Regions from separate parts of the Kocuria turfanensis genome, predicted to be linked through region 2. Evidence: riboswitches for the same ligand, from Rfam matches in the RefSeq annotation. Region 2 holds a riboswitch; each other region holds the start of a gene.

Region 1 (7,744 bases), 590 kb from region 2:
CGTGCGGGACGTGACCCTCTTCCACATGGAGGACCTCTACCCGGGCTGGGACGGTCTCCGCCTCGGCACCCGGACCTACGTGGAGGAGGTCCTCACCCCCCTGCGCGCCGGCCTGGACGCCGAGTGGAGCGCCTGGGACTGGGTCACCGGCTCCCCGGGCACCCCCCGCCTGACGCGGGTCGCGGAGGTGGTCGTCCTGGAGGGCGTCGGAGCCTGCTCGGCCGCCGCCCGGGCCCTGCTGGACGTCTCGGTCTGGGTCGAGCTGCCCACCGCGCTGCGCTACGACCGGGCCCTGAGCCGGGACGGCGCCTACTACGCCGAGCACTGGGAGCAGTGGGCCGCCCAGGAGGACGCCTACCTGGCGGAGGACCACGTCTGGGAGCAGGTGGACATCCTGCACCCCGGCCCCGTCCACTGAACGGGCACCCGCATCGACAGGAGGCAGCCGTGACCAGCACCGTCGTCGTCCTCGACGCCGCCCACCCGGAGGGGGTCCTCGCCGATCCCGCCGTCCCGCTCGTGCGCATCGACGACCAGGGACTCACCCGGGGGGACGGGGTCTTCGAGAGCCTGCGCGCCGTCGACGGGCGGGTGCAGAAGTTCGCCGTCCACCACCGGCGCCTGTCCGCCTCGGCTCGCCTGGCCCAGCTCCCGGTGCCCTCGGCGCAGGAGCTGCGGCAGGCCGTCGAGCTCGGGCTCGCCCACGCGGCCCCCGGTGGGGACGGAGGGCTGGGCGCCGAGCACAGCGTCAAGGTGGTCGTCAGCCGCGGCACCCCCGAGGCCGGCCCGTGGTCGTGGGTGGCGGTGAGCCCCGTCCCGGAGTCCACCTTCCGGCAGCGCCGGGAGGGGGTCTCCGCGGTGCTGCTGCCCCGCGGCCACGACCCGGCGCAGGACGCCGGGTACCCCTGGCTGCTGCCCGGGGCCAAGACGCTGTCCTACGCGATCAACATGGCCGCCCTGCGCCATGCCCGTTCCCTCGGCGCGGACGAGGCGATCTTCACGGCCCCGGGCGGCCGGGTGCTGGAGGGGGCCACGTCCTCCGTGGTCTGTGCCCGCGTGCACGAGGGCGTCCGCACCCTCGTGACCCCGGAGCCCTCGCACGGGATCCTCCCCGGCACCACGCAGGCCACGATCTTCGACGCCGCCCGGCGCGACGGCTGGGAGCTGGGCCACGGACCGCTGCAGTCCGCCGACCTCCTGGCGGCGGACGCCGTCTGGCTCGTCTCCAGCGTGCGGCTCGCCGTGCCGGTGCACCGGCTCGACGCCCACCCGCTGCCCGTGGACCCGGAGCTCACCCGCCTCGTGACGGACTGGGTGGCCCGGGCGTGAGGGGCGCTGGGGACGGCATCACGGCCGGGTGCCCTCAAGTGTGACGGCCACGGGTTGCAGGCAAGCGTGGCAGGACCGCGCAGGGGTGCCGGGGAGGTCCCGGGGGTTGACCGGCACGGACGCGCCCGCGTGACGTGCCGGGGCGAGTGCCGTGCCGGGGCGAGTGCCGTGCCGGGGCGAGTGCCGTGCCGGGGCGAGGACGCGCGGGCCTGACGGACAAGGGCCCCCAGACGCGGCGCCCCGGCGTCACGCCCAGATGAACCGGTGCGTCCCGAGCAGGACGGAGACCGCCGGACCCGCGACGGCCACGGCGGCGCACCCGGCCAGCACCACGGCGTCCCGCCAGGAGTGTTCCGGGACCCGCGCCCACGTGCGCGGGCCCGCGCCGAAGCCGCGCGCCTCCATGGTCACCGACAGCCGGGTGGCACGGCGCAGGGACTGGACCAGCAGGGTGAACGCCTGCCCGCCGAACTCCCGCAGCGCGCCCACCGGGCCGTGCCCCGAACCGGCGCCGCGGGCCCGGCGGGCCATCGCCAGCGTGGTCCACTCGGTGAGCATCACGCCCACCAGGCGCAGGGCCGCCAAGGAGGCCAGCACGAACCGCGCGGGCAGCCGCACCGTCTGGGCCAGTCCGTCGGCGAGGTCGGTGGGATCGGTGCTGAGCACGACGAGCAGGCCCGACAGCGCCAGCGCGAGCCCGCGCAGGGCGATCGCCGCGCCCGCGGCGACCGAACCGGCCGAGATCTCGGTGATCCCCAGGTCGAGCAGCACGGGCCCGGAGTCCTCGGCGAGCAGGGCCGTGCCCCATCCGCTCACGAGTGCTGCCAGGAGCAGGGGCCAGGCCCGCAGCAGCTGCGCCGGCGGGCGCCGCCCGGCCAGCGTCAGCAGCAGCACCTCGCCCAGGAGCACGATCCCCGACGTCACGGGATCCGCGCTGAGCAGCAGCGTCACGGTCAGGGCCAGGGCGCCGGCCAGCTTCGCCACGGGATGGGCGCGGCCCAGCAGGGAGCACCGGGCCGCCGGACCGATCGCGGGCGCGCTCACCGCACCTGCTCCGTGGCCGGGAGGATCCCCGGCGCGGGCGTGCCCGGCTCCATCGCCGGGCCTCGTGCGGGAGCACCGGATTCCGCCACCGCATCCCTTGCGGGAACACCCGGATCCACCACCGCGCCCCCTGCGGAAACACCCGGCACCCCCACCGCGCCCCCTGCGGAAACACCCGGCTCCAGCAACGTGTCCGGCGCGGAGGTGCCCAGCTCCAGCACCTCGGCCCCGAGCGCCCGCACGAAGTCCTCGTCGTGGGTGACCGCGAGCACGGCCGTGCCGGCGTCCACGACCTCCAGGAGCAGGTCCACGAGCTCGGCCCAGGTCAGGGCGTCCTGGCCGAAGGTGGGCTCGTCGAGCACCAGGACGTCCGGGTCGGTGGCCAGCACCGTGGCCACCGACAGCCGCCGCTTCTCGCCGCCGGAGAGGGTGAACGGGTTCGCGTCCGCCAGGTGGGTCAGCCGCAGCCGGTCGAGCAGCTCCTCCGTGCGGCGGTCCCGTTCGGCCGCCGGGGTGCCCGCCAGCCGGGGTCCGAGCTCGAGCTCGGCCCGCACGGTGGCGCACAGGAACTGGTGCTCGGGCTCCTGGAAGACCGTCCCGACGCGGGCCACCAGGTCCGGCCCGGCCCACTCCAGCGGGTCCGGTCCGGCACCGCGGGCCAGGGGCGAGTGCGCGGTCACGGTCCCGCGCACGGGCGCGAGCAGGCCCGCCAGCGTGAGCGCGAGGGTCGACTTCCCGGCGCCGTTGGCGCCCGTCACCGCGAGCGCCCGGCCCCGGAGCAGGTCCAGTGCGACGCCGGTCGCCGCGACCGGGAGGTCCCGGCCCGCCGCGGCATCGCTCAGCGGACGGCCGCGCCGCCGCGCCCGGCGCCGGGCGCGCAGCTGCCGTGCGGAGGGCTGGGTGCGCGAGACGGCCAGCGCCGACGCGCTGAGCAGCGGCTCCGCCTCCTCCCGGGGACGCGCGGGCGCGCGGGTGGGCGGGACCCGGCCGGGCACCCAGACCCCGTCGCGGCTCAGCTCGTCGGCGGCCTCCCCCAGGACCTGTGCCGGGGACCCGTCGTGCGTGATCCCCCCGTCGCGGCCGAGCACGACGACACGGTCCACGACGTCGGCCCACACCGCCACACGGTGCTCCACGACCACGAGTGTGGCCCCGCTGCGGTCCAGGCACCGTGCCACCGCGTCCCGGACCTGCCGCACCCCGGCGGGGTCCAGGTTCGCGGTGGGCTCGTCGAGCAGGAGCAGCCCCGGGCTCATCGCCACGGCACCGGCGAGCGCCAGGCGCTGCTTCTGCCCGCCGGACAGGGCGGCGGTGGGGTGGTCGAGCGGCAGGGGCAGCCCCACGTCGTCGAGGGCGGCGCGGACCCGCGGCCAGATCTGCTCCCGGGGCACCGCGAGGTTCTCGAGGCCGAAGGCGGTGTCGTCCCCGATCCGGGACAGCACCACCTGGGACTCGGGGTCCTGCTGCACGAGCCCGGCGCGTCCCCGTGCCCGGTCCGGGTCCGTGCCGTCGAGCAGCAGCTCCCCGTGGAGGGAGAGCCCGTCGTCGTCGTGCAGGACTCCCGCGAGGGCGTGCAGGAACGTCGACTTGCCCGCCCCGCTCGGCCCCAGCAGCAGCACCCGCTCCCCCGGCTCGACCACGAGGTCGATGCCCTGCAGGGCGGGGGCGTCCCGGCCGGGGTGGTGCCAGCCGAAGCCGCGGGCCTCGACGCGGGCCCCCGCGGCGGTGGGCGTACCGGGAGGGCGCACCGCCGCGGCGGTCATCGTCGTGCGGCCCGGCCCGAGGCCAGGCCCTGCAGCACGCCGGTGGCTGCGAGCGCCTTCACCACGGCCCACATCAGCAGGCCGGCGAGCACCGCGCCCGAGAGGGCCGCCAGGACCACGTAGACCACCTGGTGTCCGAGGGCCCACTCGTAGTTGTAGATGATGCTCTCGTTGACGCCCAGGAAGATGCCGCTGACCGCGCCCGCCGCGGCGGCCACCGCGGCGTTGTAGCGGCGGTAGCGCACCGCGGCGAAGACCAGCTCGGCCCCGATGCCCTGGATGAGGCCGGACAGGATCACGGTCCAGCCGAAGTGCGTGCCCAGGAAGCCCTCGATGACCGCGGCGAGCAGCTCGCAGAACAGCGCGGCGCCCGGCTTGCGGATGATCAGACCGCCGAGCACGCCGGCCACGAGCCAGCCGCCGGCGATCAGCCCCACGGCGGGCGGATAGGCCACCGCGGCGGCGCCGACCACGGGGTAGAGCAGGTTCGACCACGCCCAGAAGACGACCGCGCACACGGCGGCGAGGACGGCGGCCACGACGATGTCGACGACCCGCCAGGACGAGGCCCCGGACGCACGGTTGCGGCCGGCGGGACGGTGCGTGGTGGTGTTCATGGTGCGTTCCTCCTGGGCTCAGCGAGCCATCGGTGCCAGGAGGGGAAGGGTCCGCGCGGACACGGCCGGAGCTCACGTCCGCGAGCCACCCCTGAGGTGCTCGACTCCCTTCGCCGGTGCTAACCGGAGCAGGTTCGAGGGTCTGCGGTGATCCGCACTCTCAGCGCTGTGCCGCCGTTGCCGGCGGGGTGCGCTCCCCTGTCGTTTCAGTGGCACCGAGTCTACCCCTCCCCTGGCCGCACTGCCGCACGCGCTGTCACCGGGACCGTCCCCCGCGCTGCCGCCAGGACCGTCACCGGGACCGTCGCCCGCACTTCCGCCAGGACCGTCACCGGGACCGTCCCCCGCGCTGCCGCCAGGACCGTCACCGGGACCGTCGCCCGCACTTCCGCCAGGACCGTCACCGGGACCGTCGCCCGCACTTCCGCCAGGACCGTCACCGGGACCGTCGCCCGCACTTCCGCCCGGGCTGCCGACCGCACGTCAGCCCTTCCGTCCATGCCGCGGCGCGTCCACCGGACGACGAAGGGGCCCGTCCGTCCGGGCACCGATGCGGTGTCCGGACGGACGGGCCCCCTCGCGAGGTGGCCGCCGGGGATCAGACCTCGGCCTGGCTGGAGGCCTTGGGGTTGTTCCGGGGCTTGTTCTCCATCTTCGCCACCTGGCGGGAGATCGCGACCTTGATCACCGTGCCGACGAGGCCGGTCACGAGCGACCATATGATGATGCCGGTCCACGCCTCGTCCGGGTCCGGGTTCTTGGCGGGGGGCGGGTCCCCCGTGATGCGCGTCCACGCGGCACCGAGCACCTTGTGCGAGAGCGCCACGCCGCCCAGCGAGAGGCCGGTGCCGGCGAGTTCGAGGATCTTCGTGTTCATGGACTGCTGCTCCTTGTCGTCGGGGCGGCGCGGATGCGCCCGTCGATCGTGCCCAGCCTAACGCGTCCTCCCGGATCCGTCAGTCTGCTGTCCGTCGGCGCGCTGCCCGTCCGCGTTCGGCGGCTCGGTGAGGATCGAGTCGCTGAGGGCCGCGTCGCTGAGGGCCGGCTCGGCGGGAGCAGGCTCGGCCGCGGCCGGTTCGCCGCCGCCCCGCTCGCCGGCACGGTTGAGCACCTCCTGCAGGTCGTCCTGCGTGAGGGTGGCCCGGTTGAGGTGCTTGGTGCGGTAGGTGGAACGTCCGACCATGTGCGCCGAGACGGGCACGGTGAGCAGCTGGAAGACCCAGCCGAGAATGATCAGCGGGATCATGACCGGGTCCCGGTTCTCCAGGGCGACGGCGGTGAGCATGAGCAGCAGCCCGAACACCTGCGGCTTGGTCCCCGCATGCATGCGGGTCAGCAGGTCCGGGAAGCGGACCAGCCCGATCGCGGCGGCCAGGGACATCAGCGCTCCGAGGACCAGGCACACGGCCGCGGCGGCGTCCAGGACGGTGTCCAGCACGGGGCTCACTTCCCGTGCTCGGCGGTCTGGGTGGCGAAGCGCGCCACCGTCACGGCGCCGATGAACCCCACCAGGGAGACGATCACCATGAGGATGAGGTTGTTGAGATGGCCGTGGTAGGCCATCTCCACGGCGAGCGACGCCGCCACGATGGCCAGCAGGACGTCGGTGGCCACCACCCGGTCCAGCAGCGACGGTCCCTTGGCCAGCCGGTACAGGGTGCCCGCGGCGGCCGCGCTGAGCAGCACGGCGGCGACGGCCACGGCGATCTCCATCACGGGCGGTCCTCCTCGGTGGTCTGGGGGGTCTCGGTGGCCTGGGGGGTCTCGGCGGTCCCGGTGGGGACGTCTCCTCGCCGGCCGCCGACGATCTGCTGCCCGGCCGTGACCGGGGAGCTGATCGCCGCGCTGTCCCGCTGCTCGGCCTCCGCCCCGCCTCCGCCGCGCCGTTCGGCCCGCAGAGCGGCGAGCTCCTCCCGTGTGCCCATGATGCGGATCCACGCGGCCTCGACCTGCCGCGCCGACCGCCGGAAGGACTCGGCCTCCTCGGGGGTGCGGACGTTGAGCGCGTGGAAGTAGAGGGTGGACCGGGCGCGGTCCACCTCCACGAGGATGGAGCCGGGGATCAGGGCCATGGTGTGGCCGGTGGCGGTGAGCAGCAGGTCCGAGCGCGTGCGCAGCTCCACGCCCACGACCGCGCTGCGGGCCCGCGGACCCACGAGGATCGCCACGAGCATGACGTCCACGCTGGCCTTGGCGACCTGCCACACGAAGGTCACGGCGAAGAGGGCGGACTGCAGCAGGTTGAACCGGCCCGAGAGCTGCACCGGGGGCAGGTAGAGCACCCAGGTCACGAGCAGCGCCAGCACCGCGCCGAACAGCAGGTTGCCGAGGCCGAAGTCGCCCCACAGGGCGCCCCACACGAGCACCAGCCACACCAGCAGCGGCAGCTCGACGAGCAGGGAGTTCTTGGGACGCGAGCTCACGGGGCCTCCTCCACCACGGGGCGGGGAACCGATCCGGGGTCCAGGACGGCCGCGACGTAGTGCTCGGGGCGGACGAGGTTCTCCGCCGCGTTGTCGGCGAGCTGGAAGATCGGTCCGGCGAAGACGGTGAGGGCGACGCCCACCACGACGAGCGCGGAGGCGCCGCCGAGCATGGAGGGCGACATCAGCCGCACGTCGCCCTTGCCGGCGAACTGCCCCTCCTGGTCGTCGACGGATCCGGAGGTCAGGAGGAAGCGCGAGCCCGCCGGGACCGGGGCCAGCAGGATCGGGTCCGGGTACTCCGCGTCCTCCGGGGTGCGCAGGAACACGCGGTTCCACACGCGGATCATGGCCAGCAGGGTCAGCAGGGACACCGCCACGGAGCCCGCCACCAGCACGTACGCGAGCGGGTCGCCCTGGTTCACGCCGGCCTGCAGCAGCCCCGTCTTGCCGAGGAAGCCGGAGAACGGCGGGATGCCGCCCAGGTTCAGCGCGGGCACCAGGTAGAGCAGCGCCAGCAGCGGGGAGATCTTGGCCATGCCCGCGAGCCGGTCCACGTTGGTCGACC
Region 2 (7,744 bases):
GTCGTACTCGCCGAGGATCTGCACGGCGTTGTCCGCGGTGAGCCGGCAGGGGTGGGTGCGCACCCGCACGAGCGGGTTGAGGGCGGCCACGGCCTCCGCGGCGGAGTCCGCCTTGGGCCGGCCGACGTCGGCGGTGCGGTGCACCACCTGGCGCTGCAGGTTGGAGACCGCCACGACGTCGTCGTCGACGATCCCCAGCGTTCCCACGCCCGCCGCGGCGAGGTACTGCAGGGCCGGGGCGCCCAGTCCGCCGGCGCCGACCACGAGCACCCGGGCGTTGCCGAGCCGGCGCTGGCCGAGCGGGCCGATCCCGGGCAGGGTCAGGTGCCGGGCGTAGCGCTCGAGCTCCGCCCGGGTCAGCTCGGGGCCGGGCTCCACGAGCGGGGGCAGCGGGCTCACGGCCGCTGCCCCACGGGCGCCCAGTCCCCGCGCGGAACGCCCGCCGGGTCGGCGCCCGGCCCGTCGTCGGGCGTGCCGGCGGGCGTGTCCGTGTCGATCCGTCCGGCCATCGGTGAGGACGCCAGGGCGTGCCGGCGGGCCGGGATCCGCCCGGCGCCGGCGGCCAGCCGCCCGGCGGCCACGGCGTGGCGCATCGCGGTGGCCATGGCCACCGGGTCCTGCGCGCGGGTCACGGCGCTGGCCAGCAGCACGGCGTCGCAGCCCAGCTCCATGGCCAGGGCGGCCTCGGAGGCGGTCCCGATCCCGGCGTCGAGGACCACGGGCACCGAGGCCCGGGAGGTGATGAGCTCGATGTTGTGCGGGTTGAGGATCCCCAGCCCGGTGCCGATCGGCGCGCCCAGGGGCATCACGGCGGCCGCGCCGAGGTCCTCCAGGCGGCGGGCCACGGCGGGGTCGTCGGAGGTGTAGGCGAAGACCCGGAAGCCGCGGGCCACGAGCTGCTCGGTGGCGTCGAGCAGCTCCACCACGTCGGGCAGCAGGGTGTCCTCGTCGGCGATGACCTCGAGCTTGACCCAGTCGGTCTCCAGGGCCTCGCGGCCGAGCTCGGCGGTGAGCAGGGCGTCCCGGGCGGTGTAGCAGCCGGCGGTGTTGGGCAGGATCCGGATGCCGTTGCGCTCGAGCATCGCGAACAGCGAGTCGCCGCGGCCGGGGGCGTAGCGGCGCAGCGCCACGGTGGTCAGCTCGGTGCCGGAGGCGAGCAGGGCCTGCTCCAGGGTGTGCAGCGAGCTGAGCCCGCCGGTGCCCATGATCAGCCGGGAGGACAGCTCGGTGCCGTCCAGCACGAGCGGGTCCACCAGGGATGCGGCGCGGGGTGCGGGGTGGGTCATGTCAGCCTCCCTGGACGGCGGTGATGATCTCGACGGACTGTCCCTCGGCCACGGGGGTGCGGCCCCAGCGGCTGCGCGGGACCACGGCGGCGTCCACCGCCACGGCCACGCCCAGCCGGCGGCCGTCCAGCGGGGCGCCGTCGGGGCCCAGGGGCCGCCCGACGGTCTCGGCCACGAGGTCCACCACGGTGGTGTCCCCGCCGACGACGTGCGGGCGGCCGTTGAGGGTGATGGCGGTCATCGGGTGCTCCTGTTCGGGGTGCGGAAACCGGTCGCGGGGTCCGCGGCGGGCGCCTCGACCGGGCGGTCGAAGCGGTGCGGGTCGGTGGTGGCCAGGTGCTCGGCGTCGGCGCCCGGATCCGCGCCGAGCACCAGCTCCGCGGCGAGGCGGGCGGCCAGCGGGGCGAGCAGGACGCCGTGGCGGAAGTAGCCCGTGGAGACCAGGAGACCGGGCACCGGATCTCCCTCCGGGCCGCGGACGCGGCCCAGGTACGGGATGTCGTCCGGGGTCCCGGGCCGGGCACGGGCCATGGCCTCGACCAGCTCGAGGTCGGCGACGCCGGGGACCACGGCCTGGGCGTCGCGCAGCAGCCGGAGCACGCCTCCGGCGCTGATCCCGTCGAGGTCGTCCTCGCGGGAGGTCGCCCCGATCACCACCGTCCCGTCGTCGCGGGGCACCAGGTAGACGGGCACCCCGTGGACCAGGCCGCGGACGGTGCGCTCGAGCAGGGCGGGCGCCCCGGCGGGCGGACGGGTGCGGAGGATGTCCCCGTGCACCGGGCGCAGCGGCGGCCGCCAGGACCCGGGCAGGCCCTCCAGGTCGGTGAGACCCGTGCCGGGGGCGAGGACCGTCTCCGCCGCCGAGACCATCCCGCCGTCGGCCAGGCGCAGGCCCGTCACCGCGCCGTCGGGGCCGTGGCGCAGGCCCGTGGCGCGGTCGTGCACCAGGCGGGCGGGCCCGCCGTCGGGGCCGTCCGTTGCGGAGGACCCGGACGGAGTGGGGAGCTCGGGGGCGACGAGGGCGGCGAGCAGTCCGGCCACGAGCCGGCGGGGGTCCACCTGGTGGTCGTCGGGAATGCGGTGCACGGCGGACAGCCGCGGGCTCAGGGCCGGCTCCAGGGCCCGGGCCGTGCGCAGCGGGAGCGGCTCCACGGCCAGGCCGTGGCGCAGCTGGAGCTCGCGCAGGTCCGCCAGGGCCTGCCGGTCGGCGGCGTCGACGCCGCACACGAGCGTCTCGGTGGCGCGGTAGCCCACCGAGCCGCCGGCGGCCTCCTCCACGGCGGCCACGAACGCCGGGTAGGCGCCGGCCGAGGCGAGCATGAGGGGATAGAGCGGCTCCTGCTGGTACTGGACCTCGCTCACCGGGGCGAGCATCCCGGCCGCCGCCCGGCTGGCCCCGGCGCCGGGCTCGGGGTCCACCACGGCCACCGAGCGGCCGCGGCGGCGCAGCTCCCAGGCCGTGGCCAGGCCGACCACCCCGGCCCCGACCACGGCGACGTCGGCCCGCACGTGCTGGGCGGCGGACATCGGAACGGAGGGCACGGATGTCACCGGCATCGTCCTTTCCTACGGCGGCATGACCCGCATCAGGTGTGGCGGTCGGCGCCGGACGCCCTCTCAGCCCCCGAGGGGCTCCCGCAGAACCGCTGACCTATCATTCAGCGTGTGACCCAGCATACCCAGGACACCCCCGCTCCCGCCGCCTCCGAGCTGCGCATGACACGCACGGACCGGCTCCTCGCCGCCCGGCTGTACGTGTGCACCGACGCCCGCCGCGCGCAGGGCGACCTCGAGGAGTTCCTGCACGCCGTCTGCGCCGGCGGGACGGACATCGTCCAGCTGCGGGACAGGAGCATCGACACCGACGAGGAGATCGCCGCGCTGCGCCTGCTGGGCCGGGTCGCCGCCGAGTACGGCGTCCTGGTCGCCGTCAACGACCGCGCCGACCTCGCCGCGCTCGTGGGCGCCGACGTCTTCCACGCCGGCCAGCACGACCTCACCCCCGCCCAGGCCCGGCAGCTGCTCGGCCCCGACGTGCTGATCGGCCGCTCCACCCACGACCTCGGCCAGGCCCGGGCCGCGCTGGCCGACCCGGACGTGGACTACTTCTGCACCGGTCCCGTGTGGGAGACCCCCACCAAGCCGGGCCGGCCCGCCACCGGCCTGGGCTTCGTGCGCGAGGTCGCCGCACTGACCGAGGCCCGGCTGGACGCCGACCCGGCGGTGGTGCCCGTGCCGTGGTTCGCCATCGGCGGCATCGACGAGCAGCGCCTCCCCGAGGTGCTGGCCGCCGGGGCGCGCGGCGCCGTGGTGGTCCGGGCGGTCACCGAGGCCCCGGACCCGCGCCTGGCCGCCGGGCAGCTGCGCAGTCTGCTCCCCGCCTGACACGCTCCCCGACCGGCGCGCTACCTGCCCGGCACGCTTCCTGCCCGGCACGCCGCGCGGGGACGTCCGCCGGGCGCGCCCGGCCGCAACTCCCCACCGGCTCCCCGCCGCCGCACAGCCCCGTCTGAGAGCATGGAGCCCACGGACGACGACGGAGGAGTGGCCCATGGACCCCGAGCTCGACCCGCAGGTGCGGCACGCGGTGGAGCATCCCGCGCAGACCGCCCGCGGCCCGGAGGACGTGCAGCTGCGCGTCCGGCTGGCCGGCGAGCCCGCCCGGCGAGCGCTGGGCAGCCACTGGGAGGAGGGCGCCCCGGAGGACGCCGCGCCCGGCGAGGACCGGCTCGCGGCGGCCGTGCTGCTGGCCACCCTCTTCGGCGACACGTTCTGGCTCGAGCGGGCGGCCCGGCTGCCCGGTGACGTCCCGGGCTGTCCCTCCGCCCCGCCGAGCGGGCTGCTGGAGCTCACCCGCGTGCCCGGCGCCCGGGCGGCGATGGCCTCGGTCCTCGAGCGGCCGCTGCTCACCGGGCTGCTGGAGTGGGGCACGAACCCGCTGCCCGAGCAGCCCCCGCTGGCCGTGGCGCAGGCTGCCCGGGACCTCTCGATCCCCGACGACGGGCGTGTCTACCGGGTGGTGCGCCGCCGCGCCGAGCGCTTCCTGGCCCGCGAGTACGACGGCTCGGAGTCGCTGGAGCGGTTCGTGACCCTGCTGACGGAGGCCGAGAAGGGCCACCGCGAGGACGGGCCCGTGCTCTCCGGCGAGACGCTGCCGCCCGCCTCTCCCCCGACTGCTCCTCCACCACCGGCGGCCCCGGCGCCGCCGGCACCGGAGGGCGGCCCGGCCGGGCCGCCGTCGTCGAACCCCTCGATCGCGGACGCTCCGCAGGCTCCGCAGTGGGGCGTCAGCCCGTCCACGCCCGCCCCGCCGCCGCCCGGGCAGGTCGGCCGGCCCGGTGCGCCCGGGGAGCCGTTCCCGGGCCAGGCCCAGGGCGGGCCGTTCCCCGGGCCGGGCGCGGGCGGCCCGCTGGCGGGCAGCCGCGGCCCGGCGGCCGGCGGATGGCCGCCGCCCCCGGCCCACGACCCCGCGGAGGACGACTCCGACAACCTCAAGGCCTGGGGTCTGGTCTTTCTGGCGATCGTGGCGGTGATCGTGGCGCTGATCTTCGTGCTCTGACCGGGACGGCGTCGCGCCCGGCCCCGAGGTGACGAAGGTCCCCAAGATACTTGCACCGGAAACATTTTCTGGGGTATCCTTGCGGACATATCAACCTTTGTGGTGCCGATGCCGACGGAGAAGCCCGAGATGCCGATCTTTCCCCAGAACCCCGACCCCCGGAGCCTGACGCCGCGACCGGCCGACGACCTGCTGTCCGCCGGAACCCGGATGGGCGCCGTGGAGCTGCTCGTGGCCGACCTGGACACGATGCTCGCCTACTACACGGACGCCGTGACCCTCGAGGTCCTCGCCCATTCCGGGGACACGGCCGTGCTGGGCCGTGACGGCCGGACCGTGCTGCGCCTGCGGCAGGTCCCGGAGCTGCCGCCGGCCCGCCGCGGTCAGGCGGGGCTGTTCCACACCGCGGTGCTGTTCGAGGACGAGCCGGCCCTGGCGGCCGCCCTGGCCTCGGTCGCCGCCGTGGCGCCGCGATCCTTCACCGGCAGCGCCGACCACCTCTACAGCCAGGCGTTCTACTTCGACGACCCCGAGGGCAACGGCGTGGAGCTCTACACCGACCGCCCCCGCCACACCTGGCGGCGGGAGGCCAACGGGCTGCTCACGCTGGCGTCCAACCCGCTGGATCCCACCGCGTTCCTGGGCGAGCACCTGCGCGAGCCGGCCGGGGCGCGGCCGGCGGCGCCGCCGGCCACCCTCGGCCACGTCCACCTGCAGGTCGGCGACATCCCGCAGGGCCGGCGGTTCTACGTGGACGTCCTGGGCTTCGAGGTGATGAGCGACATCGGCTCGGCCCTGTTCATCGCCGCCGGCGGGTACCACCACCACATCGGGCTCAACACCTGGCACAGCGCCGGGGCCGGCCCGCGGGCGGCCTCCCTGGGCCTGGGGCAGGTCAACATCGACCTGCCCACGGCCGAGGACGTCGCCGCCCTGCAGGCCCGGCTGACCGACCACCGGGTCCCCACCCGGCACGACGGCGCCGTGCTGCGCTTCGAGGACCCCTGGAACACCCTCATCCAGGTGGGCGTCGCCGCGTAGACCGCGCCAGGAGGGGGACCCGGACGCGCCGGTGGCGCAGGACGCCGGGGATGCGGCCGGCGTCGCCGAGGGGCTCCCCGCGGGCGAAGTCGGCCCACAGCCGGCGCACCTGCCGGGCGGCGGCGTCGATGTCCTCCCACGCGGCACCGGCGACCAGCCCGGTGCCCGCCCAGGTCGGCTCGTCGCCGAAGAGCAGGGGCAGGTCGACCGTGTGGGCCGCCCCGTACGGATTGCCAGGGGCTGCCCAGGAGATCACGTAGCGGTGGGCCGTCCCGCCGGCGCGCACGTGCCGGCGGGCGAAGCGGCGGATCGCCCGGGAGTAGACGGACCGGGTCGCCCAGCCGACCACGGCCCGGCGCAGCACCGGCCCCAGCAGCGGCACGCGGGTCCACCGCTGCAGGGCCGGCACCGTGGGCAGGTAGAGCCGCGCCTCCTCGGTGGTGTGGCCGATGAGGACGTCGATGTGCGGGGCCACCCGGTCCCAGGCCGCGTCGATCTCCTTCTCGGCGGGCAGCGGGTGGTGGCCGTACTGGGTGCCGAAGGGCATCGCCCCCAGCAGCCCGAAGGGCGCCGCGTGCCGCTCCACCTCCGCCTGGGCGGCGACCACGTCGGCGGCGGGCATCCCGGCCGTCACGACCTCCGCCGCGGCCGCCATGGCGGCGTTCATCCGCTCCCGGCCGCGGGCGATGCCCAGCGGCGGGCTCTGGATGACGGCGCGGCGGAAGAGCGTCTCCGCCCCCGGGACGGCCATGAGGTGGGCCACGGCGTCACCGCCGGCGGACTGGCCGAAGGCGGTCACGTTGTCCGGGTCACCGCCGAAGGCGGCGATGTTGCGCCGCACCCAGCGCAGCGCCTCGAGCTGGTCGAGCAGCCCGAGGTTGGCCGGGCGGGCGTGCCCGGAGCCCAGGTAGCCGAACAGGCCGAGCCGGTAGGTGACCGTCACGACCACCACGCGCTGCTCGGCCACCAGCGGCGTCGGGTCCATGATCGGGGCGTCCCCGGCGCCGGTGGTGTAGGAGCCGCCGTGGATCCACACCAGCACCGGCAGGCCCTCACCGGCCCGCGCGTCGCGGGGCAGGGTGACCGAGAGCCGCTGGCAGGCCTCGTCCTGCGGCAGGTCGCCGAGCGCGTCCCCCAGCACCGAGGCGAGGAAGGGCGAGCGGACCTGGGGACAGGCCGGGGCCGGTCCCGTGGCCGGGAACGGCTCGTCCCGGTCCGGGGCGGGGACGGGAGCGGCGAAGCGGTCGGCGGTGGCGTAGGGAATGCCGCCGGCCCGGACCACGGCGCCGTGGGCCCGGGCGTGGACGGGCCCGCAGGGCGGGGTGAACGTGAGCGTGGCGGTGGTCATGCGGTCCATCCTCTGCGGTCCTTTTTCTGCGGTGCTTCCCCAGCAGCCCTTCCCCAGTGTTCCTTCTTCTGCGGCCCGTCGTCAGCGGTGCTTCCCGCGGTGGGCCGGAGCCCGCGGGCCGGCCGTGCGGAACCGGCCCGCAGGCCCGAAGGGTCGGGTGGGATCAGGCGAACGGTTGCGAGGCCCGGTCGAGGACCTCGACCTCCTCGGCGGTGAGCGCCAGGCCGGGGGCGGCAATGAGGGCCGGCACCTGGTCGGGCCGGGAGGCCGAGGCGATCGGGGCGGTCACGCCCTGGGCCAGCAGCCAGGCGAGCGCCACCGTCGTCGGCTCGGTCCCGCGCGCCTCGGCCACGTCCACCAGCGCCTCGACGACGGCGAGGCCCTGCGCGTTCAGGTACGCCCCCGCGGCGCCGCCGCGGGCCCGCCCCTCGAGGTCGGCGGCCGTGCGGTACTTGCCGGTGAGGAACCCCGAGGCGAGGCCGAAGTAGGGGAAGACCGCCACCCCGAACT
Region 3 (7,744 bases), 240 kb from region 2:
GAGGGTGACCCGGTAGCCGCGCTCGTGCGCCCATCCCAGGAAGCGCCGCGGGTCCGGGAAGAGCTCCCGGTTCCAGGTGTAGCCGGTCCAGCCCGAGCCGTGGTGGCGTTCCACGTGCTCGTCGGTGAGGTGCCAGTCCATGTCCACCACGAGCACGGAGAAGGGCAGGCGGCGGTCCGCGAAGTCCTGGACCAGCTGCCGGTACTCGGTCTCGTCGTAGGCGTGGTAGCGGCTCCACCAGTTGCCCAGCGCGTAGCGGGGCAGCACCGGCTGCGGCCCGGACAGCGCGTAGAAGGCGCGCAGGGCCTCCTGGTGGTCGTGGCCGTAGCCGAAGAAGTAGAGGTCCACCGCGCCCTCCTCGCGGGGACGCGGGGCGTACCAGCCGTCCTCCGTGAGCAGCACCGAGGCCGAGTCGTCGACCACCCCGAAGCCCTCCCGGGAGTTGATGCCCGGCTCGAGCGGGATGGGGCCGTCGGCCTCGTCGAGGGTGCGGGCGGTCCCGCCGAGCGTGGGCACCGGCGTGCCGTAGCGCCACACGCTGTGGTAGTTGGTCACCCCGCCGCGCACCTGCACGGACAGACCCGAGGGGCTGAACTCCCGCTCGTCGTAGCTCAGGTGGATCCGGTCGGTGAACAGCTCGAGGCCGGCCTCCGAGCGCCGGACGCGGAACGGCGGCACCGGGAACCGCCGGTGCACCGCGAAGGCCGAGGGCCGGTCCTCGAACCGTCCGCCGGGGCTGTACTCCAGGCGGAGCAGCCCGTCGGTCAGCACGGTGATGCGGTAGTGCGCGCCGGCGACGACGGCGGCGGGCTCCGGGGAGCCGTGGCCGGTGGGACGGAAGCGGGGGAGGGGCATTCCCCCAGCGTAGGGCCCCGGGTCCGGCGGGGGCTGGGGCACGTCTCCGGTGCAGTCCTCCGGTGTGGTCCTCCGGGTCGGAGGAAGGCGGCCCGGACCCTGTCCCCGGGTCCGTCGGCGCTGCAGCGGCCGCGCCGCGTCCGCCCGGCCTGCCAGGGCCCGAACTGTTCGGGGACGTCACGCCAGGCGGTCCCGCACCGGCAGGGGCAGCGGGTGCCCTCCACCACGGGACGGTCGTCGCGCAGCGGCCGGCCTCTCTTGCCGTCGGAGAACGGCCAGGGAGGCCGGATCCGTGCCCATCGGTCATCGCTCAGCACAGCCGCACGGGACATGCCTCCGGCGTCGAAGAACCCCTCCCACGATGGAGAGGACAGGCCCTATGCCGGTGCTCCGCGGGCGGGGCGGGGGAGCCCCAGGTGCCCGCGGAGTGAATGGGCGGTGTAGTCGGTGCGGAAGAGGCCGCGGCGCTGCAGTTCCGGCACGACGTGGTCGACGAAGTCGTCGAGGGCGTCCGGCAGGGTCGGGGGCATGAGGTTGAACCCGTCGGCCGCTCCGGAGCGGAACCAGTGCTCGATCCGGTCCGCGATGCTCTCGGGGGTGCCGACCATGGTGCAGTGCCCGCCACCGGCGGCCAGGCGGCCCAGCAGCTGTCGGACGGTGGGCCGTTCCACGTCGATGATCCGCAGGATCGTGGCGTAGCGGCCCTGAGGGCCGCCGAACCGCTCGAGCGGAGGCAGCGGTGGGACCGGGGCGTCGAGTTCCCATCCGCTGCAGTCCTGCTGGATGAACGTGCTCAGCTGGGCCAGCGACTGGGCGGTGGGCAGCAGCGCGTCGACCGCGGCCCGCTGGGCCCGGGCCTCCTGCTCGGTGGAGCCGACGTAGGTCACGAGCCCGGGCATCACCGCCACCGCCTCCGGGTTCCGCCCGGCCGCGGTGATACGGGCCTTGACGTCGGCGTAGTAGTCGCGGCCGGCGGTCAGGTCGTAGGCCACCGCGTAGATCGCCTCCGCGTACCGGGCGGCCAGATCCCGTCCGGGGCCGGAGGCCCCGGCTTGGAAGAGCACGGGTCTGCCCTGCGGCGGGCGCGGCACGGTCAGTGGTCCGTCCACCTGGAAGTGCTCGCCGTGGTGGTGCACCGGACGGACCCGGGCGGGGTCGGCGTAGAGCCCTGCCCGGTCGACGAGTACGGCGTCGTCGGCCCAGGAGTCCCACAGCTGCTGGGTGACCTGCACGAATTCCTCGGCCCGGGCGTAGCGCTGCTGTCGGGCCGGCATGGCCTCCAGCCCGTGGTTGCGGGCCTCGGCGTCGAACATGGAGGTCACCACGTTCCACCCCGCCCGCCCGCCGCTGATGTGGTCGAGGGAGGCGAGCATCCGGGCGGCGTGGAACGGGGTGAAGAAGGTGGTCGAGATGGTGCAGACCAATCCGATCCGCTCCGTGGCCCGGGCCATGGCGGACAGGGCGGTCAGCGGCTCGAGGAACCACCGGGGCCCGGAGGCGACGTCGCCGGTGCTGTGGCCGTCGGCGAAGAACACGGCATCGAAGAAACCGCGCTCGGCCGTGCGGGCCAGCCGCTCCCAGTAGGAGATGTCCCCCAGCTGCTCGGCGGGGGAGTCGGGGCGCCGCCAGGCCGCGCTGTGGTGGCCGGCGCCGAGGAGGAAGGCGTTGAGGTGCAGCTGCCGGTGCGTGCTCATGAGTGCCCGATTCACCCCATGACCAGTCCGCCGTCGACCACCAGGTTCTGCCCGGTGACCGACCGCGCCCAGGGCGAGGCGAAGAACAGGACGGTGTCGGCGAACTCCTCCGGGGTGGTCACACGGCCCAGCGGGGTGGAGGAGGCGATGAGGTCGAAGACCTCCTCAGGGGTGGCCGCGCTGGCGTCGGTGGTGCGCAGCAGCCCGCCGGAGACCATGTTCACCGTGACGTTGTGTTGACCCAGGTCCTTGGCCAGGGTCCGGGTCAAGGAGAGCAGGGCCGCCTTGGCCGCGGTGTAGTCGTGATACGGGACGACGGGATTCTGGAACAGGTTGGTGCCGATGTTCACGATCCGCCCGAACCCCTGCTCCTGCATTCCCGGCAGGCACGCCTGCATCGTGTTCAGCGCCCCCCGGACGCTGCCGGAGAACTGGCTGGTGAACTCGTCCCAGCCGATCTCCGCCGCACCCGAGCGGGCGTCCCCGTTGAAGGAGAAGTCCGCCAGCGCGTTGTTCACCACAGTGGTGACCGGGGCGCCGAAGTGCTCCCGGGTGCGCTCGAGCATGGCCGACACCTGCCCGGGATCGGTGACGTCAGCAGGCAAGGCCACAGCCCGTTGCGGACCGAAGCGGCTCACGAGCTCTTGGGCGGCGGTGGAGCTGGATCGGTAGTTGATGACCACCCGCGCGCCCTCGGCGGCGAAGGCCTCCACGATGCGGCGGCCCAGGCCGCGGGCCCCGCCGGTCACGAGGACGATCTGCTCTGCGATCTGCATGAGGTTCCCTGAGGATCAGGGCGAAAAGATGCAGGCCCGGCAACGGCCCGGCCTGAGAGGACATCCCTTCGCCAGTACGAACTGGATCAGGTTCGACGGGTGTCATCTCAGCCGGATGGAACCGGCACCCCGTGTCACTGCTCCGACCGTACACGCTCTGCCGAGAACGAACAGCCCCCCATTCCCATCGGCACAGCGCAGTCGATCGCGGCAACGCCGATGACCTGCCTACCGGAGCAGTCCGAGGTCCCGCGAGGCGCTCCACGGTCCGGGAACGGTGGCCGCCACCGGAGACGACAGGGCGAAGTTCGCCTTCCGACCCCGTACGGCCCAGGCGCCCCGCCCGCAGCGGCGACATCGCCGAGCCGCAGTGGAGATCGGGCACACCCCTCCGCGGGACCACGCCGGAAATGGTTGCGGTCATGCACCTGGTGCTGGCGGGGTTTCGCACCGACCACCTGGTGGTTGCGGCTCAGCAGGGGCCATCAGGCGTCGACGACTCCCGGGTCACCACGACGGTGACCGGTAGTGGCTGGGCGGGGAGACGGTTTTTCGACCGGGCACGCGGCAGGACGCAAGGTGACCCACCGGAGGTGCCTTTACATCTGTTACGACTCCTCTCCATAGTGGGGGAGAACTCTTCTCGGGAACGGTCCACCGATCGTTTCCGGGGAGGCCTGGCTGGGGCAGCAGTCGGAGATTCATGCGGTGCTCCGATCCGCTTGACGCCGGGTGAAAGGGCTTGATCGTGCGCGAGGACCTCATCGCTGCCTGCCGGCACTGGGGCGTGATCCAGCGGGTCTCGATGCGTGAGCACCTGCGACGGGCCGAGGCGTTGCTGGATCCGGCCGAGACCGTGCACGTGGTGGCGCCGGGATGGTGGCGAGGCCAGCGGACCCTTGTCCTCGTCACGACCTCACGGCTGCTGTTGGTCCGTCGGGAGCTGAAGTGCTCCACACGCGATCACGGGACCTACCCGTTGCGCAGCATCGGGGCCCTGCGTGTCCATGCCTGTCCGCCGGAAGGCGTGCGGTTCCGGGTGGGTGCGGGCCTGGACCTGGAGGAGTTCTCCGTGACCCGGCACGGCGACCTGGTGGAACATGCACTCCGGAAGGCGCGGTCATGATCACCGCCACCCGCCCCTCGTGTGAGTGCTCCCGGGGCTCGTCACAGTGTCACACAGCACATATCACGGGGGTCGTGCAGTTACGCTGAGGCGGATCTTTCCTGGACACGTGGGGGCGTAGACATGATGAGGAACTTCGGTGGACTTCTCGGTGGGGCGGCAGCACTGAGCCTGGCGACGGGGCTGATGGCGCCATCGGCGGCGGTCGCGACAGGGACGACCTACGACATCGACTCGGCCTCCAGCCTGACGGTGGTGGTGAACAAGCACCGCCCGCTGGACCCGCAGACCTACGTACCGAAGCCGCTCAGTCGTATTCAGGCCGAACGGATGCGGTCCGATGCGGCGGAGGCGTACAAGAAGATGGTCCGCGCCGCCAAGGCCGACGGGGTGAACATCGTGGCCGTGAGCGGGTATCGCTCCTACGACACGCAGGCCAGTCTCTACGACAGCTACGTGCAGCAGTACGGCCAGGAAACCGCTGACACCATCGCGGCTCGCCCGGGGCACAGCGAGCACCAGACCGGGCTGGCCATGGACGTGGGCAACGCCTCCGGGGTGTGCGCGCTGCAGGACTGCTTCGAGGACACCCCGGTCGGGGCGTGGGTCGCCGAGCACGCCGGGGAGTACGGGTTCATCATCCGCTACCCGGACGGTGAGGACAATCAAGCCGTCACCGGCTACGCCTACGAGCCCTGGCACATTCGCTACGTCGGTCATGACCTGGTCCGGGACATGCAGGAAGCGGCTCTCGCGGACCCGGAGGTCGACACCATGGAGGAGTTCTTCGGCCTGGAGCCTGCCCCCGACTACCTGCCGTAAGCGGAGTCGACCCCGATTCCACCGCTGCGCGACCCAGGACCTCACAGGCGTCACGGGCCATCTGCTGCGGTGAGGTACTCGTGCACGCGTCAATAGTTGACCCGGCTGTGCAGCACCTGCACCACCTGTCGGTCGGGCTGGTGCGCTCCGTCAGGACGAGCTGATGACGGCCGCCGGCCGGGTGGGAGCGGCGCGGCCGCTGCAACGCCGACGGAACTCGGGACCGGGTCCGGGCCGCGCTGCTCACCGATGCGCCGAAGATGGAACTGATCGACGGGGCGGTGTCGGTGGACTCCACCGTCGACCGGGCCCGTCAGCACGCCGCGAACCTCACCGGCGACGCCCCGATGGTGCCCCATCTCCTGGCCGGCCTGCGGGTGGCCCGTCACGGGCCGGGCCGTCCCCGGACCCGGCCCGCAGCACCTGCGCGGTGACCAGGCCTGCTCCTTCCGCGCCGTCCGCCCTCACCTGCGGGCCGGGGGCGTCACCGCCGTGATTTCCGGGCCCGCCGGCCGGCAGGGCCACCGGAAGCGCCGTGATCCCAGGGCGGTCGGCCGCCCTCCTCCGACCCGGAGGACGACCAGGGCCGCAACGTCGTGGCACGATCCTGCACCGCCTTCAGGCCATGGCGCGGGCTCGCGACACGCTGCGACAGAGTCGCGCCGACCTACCGCGGCGGGGCCGTGCTGCGCACCATCGCTGTCCGGCTCACGGCACTACCGGGAGACATGCCCTAGCGCAGGGCGGCGCGCACCCCCGGGCGCACGGCCACGACGAGCCACGCCGCGTCCACCGCGAGCTTGAGCGCGGCGGGCAGCAGCTGCAGCGGGTGCGTCCCGGTCGGCACGACGGGCACGGCGAAGGACAGCACGAGACTGGCCACGGTGCTGAGCACGGCCATGGCCGCGAAGACGATGCCGAGGATCCAGGCCCACTGCCGCTGCTCGCGCAGCGGGAAGAAGACCAGGGCGTACAGGCCCGCGTTGACGGCGAGGCCCACCACGGCGCTCGCGAGCACGAAGCCCGTGCCCAGGAACATGCCTCCCGAGGCGGCGGCCACCTGCTCCGAGGACGTCAGGTAGCCGATGACGCTGCCCAGCACGCCGATCGCGAAGGACGCCACCGTGAGCTGCAGCAGCAACCGGAGATCCGGGGTCCTCGGCGGGACGGGGCCGGCCGCCCACGGGCCGCCGGGGCCGGGGGCGCTGTGCGGGCCGTACGGGTACTGGGTCATGGCGGTCGACTCCTCGCGGCGGGACGGGGCCCCGTCGGGGCTCAGCACCGAACCTAGCCGCTGATCCCGCCCGCCGGAGGGTTCGCGGGTGCAAAGACGTCGGCGAGTCGTCGTACGACGGCCCCCTCGTGGCCGGGGGTCTGGCGGTGCAGGACGACCGGCCCGGTGCCGGGCGACCCGGACGGTCCGGGGCGGTCTCGGGGGCTCAGCCGCGCGGGCGCAGCGGGACGGTGGGCAGGGCGGGGGCCGGCAGCGGAGCGGGCTGTCCCTCCGGATAGGGGCCGAAGCGCGGGTCGGCCTCCCCGTCCGGCGCCGGTTCGGCTCCGATCTCCGCCTGCCATGCCGCCCGGTAGGCGGCGACCTCCGCGTGGCTGCGGCCCACGAAGTTCCACCACATCACGATGCGCTCGCCCAGGGGCTCCCCGCCGATCAGCAGCGCCCGCACCGGGCGCGGCCCGGCCTGCAGGACCAGGCGCGCCCGGCCCGGGGGCAGATAGGCCAGGTGGCCCGCCGGCACCGGGTCCCCCTCGAGGACGAGGTCCCCGGCGTCGAGCAGCACCCCGTGCTCGAAGGCCGGGTCCACCGCCAGTTCCAGCCGGGCGCCGGCGTCCAGGGCGATCTCGGCGGCCAGCAGGGGCGGGGTGTGGGTCCGCACCGGGGAGACGGACCCGGCCAGGGCGCCCAGGTACACCCGCAGCAGGCTGCCCGGGCCGGGCACGGGCTCCGGTGCGTAGTGCTCGAAGGTCGGGGCCGTGTGCCGGGTCCGGTCCGGCAGGGCGTACCACAGCTGCACCCCGTGCAGGAGGCCGGTGTCCGGGGTCGAGAACTCCTGATGGGAGATCCCGCGTCCGGCGACCATGAGGTTGACCTCGCCGGGGCGCACGATCGCGCGGTACCCGGCGGAGTCCTGGTGGGCGATCGCCCCGGTGAAGAGCAGGCTCACCGTGGCCAGGCCGGTGTGCGGGTGCCGGGCCACCCGCATCCCCCCGGACGCGGAGACCGGGTCCGGGCCGTAGTGGTCCAGGAAGCACCAGGAGCCGATCAGGCTCCGCCGGCGCTGGGGCAGGGTCCGGCGCACGGTCATCGCCCGGGGCCCGCCCAGCGGCACGTCGCGCGGCGGGAGCAGCTGCGGGCCGCCGCCGCCCTCGGCGCAGACGACCTCCTCGGGGCGCGCATCCAGATTGGTCATGCCCCGCTCCCGGGCACGCGCGCCGGGGCAGGGGTGGCCGGGGCCGGG

The links. A riboswitch is a leader RNA that binds a small molecule or an ion and turns the genes downstream of it on or off. The one in region 2 is predicted to bind thiamine pyrophosphate.
Region 1: another riboswitch for thiamine pyrophosphate. It lies ahead of AYX06_RS06960 (ECF transporter S component); the one in region 2 lies ahead of AYX06_RS09740 (FAD-dependent oxidoreductase).
Region 3: another riboswitch for thiamine pyrophosphate. It lies ahead of AYX06_RS08625 (3-oxoacyl-ACP reductase); the one in region 2 lies ahead of AYX06_RS09740 (FAD-dependent oxidoreductase).

The regions. Positions count from the first base shown of each region.
Region 1 covers NZ_CP014480.1:1,512,371-1,520,114, forward strand. The annotation lists gene AYX06_RS06940 (uridine kinase family protein) at 1-418, shown strand, start outside; gene AYX06_RS06945 (aminotransferase class IV) at 448-1,329, shown strand; gene AYX06_RS06950 (energy-coupling factor transporter transmembrane component T family protein) at 1,576-2,373, opposite strand; gene AYX06_RS06955 (ABC transporter ATP-binding protein) at 2,370-4,136, opposite strand; gene AYX06_RS06960 (ECF transporter S component) at 4,133-4,753, opposite strand; TPP riboswitch at 4,842-4,963, opposite strand; gene AYX06_RS06970 (DUF4235 domain-containing protein) at 5,352-5,630, opposite strand; gene mnhG (monovalent cation/H(+) antiporter subunit G) at 5,688-6,191, opposite strand; gene AYX06_RS06980 (monovalent cation/H+ antiporter complex subunit F) at 6,197-6,469, opposite strand; gene AYX06_RS06985 (Na+/H+ antiporter subunit E) at 6,466-7,176, opposite strand; gene AYX06_RS06990 (Na+/H+ antiporter subunit D) at 7,173-7,744, opposite strand, start outside.
Region 2 covers NZ_CP014480.1:2,100,604-2,108,347, forward strand. The annotation lists gene moeB (molybdopterin-synthase adenylyltransferase MoeB) at 1-399, opposite strand, end outside; gene AYX06_RS09730 (thiazole synthase) at 396-1,286, opposite strand; gene thiS (sulfur carrier protein ThiS) at 1,288-1,527, opposite strand; gene AYX06_RS09740 (FAD-dependent oxidoreductase) at 1,524-2,843, opposite strand; TPP riboswitch at 2,833-2,935, opposite strand; gene thiE (thiamine phosphate synthase) at 3,003-3,671, shown strand; gene AYX06_RS09750 (hypothetical protein) at 3,838-4,845, shown strand; gene AYX06_RS09755 (VOC family protein) at 4,975-5,886, shown strand; gene AYX06_RS09760 (carboxylesterase family protein) at 5,861-7,234, opposite strand; gene AYX06_RS09765 (aldo/keto reductase) at 7,398-7,744, opposite strand, start outside.
Region 3 covers NZ_CP014480.1:1,859,332-1,867,075, reverse strand. The annotation lists gene AYX06_RS08635 (glycoside hydrolase family 31 protein) at 1-855, opposite strand, end outside; gene AYX06_RS20940 (transposase) at 765-1,187, opposite strand; gene AYX06_RS08630 (LLM class flavin-dependent oxidoreductase) at 1,233-2,549, opposite strand; gene AYX06_RS08625 (3-oxoacyl-ACP reductase) at 2,561-3,325, opposite strand; TPP riboswitch at 3,372-3,467, opposite strand; gene AYX06_RS08620 (hypothetical protein) at 4,074-4,451, shown strand; gene AYX06_RS08615 (M15 family metallopeptidase) at 4,638-5,273, shown strand; gene AYX06_RS19740 (hypothetical protein) at 5,534-5,707, shown strand; gene AYX06_RS08610 (hypothetical protein) at 6,007-6,507, opposite strand; gene AYX06_RS08605 (pirin family protein) at 6,713-7,696, opposite strand; gene AYX06_RS08600 (carboxymuconolactone decarboxylase family protein) at 7,693-7,744, opposite strand, start outside.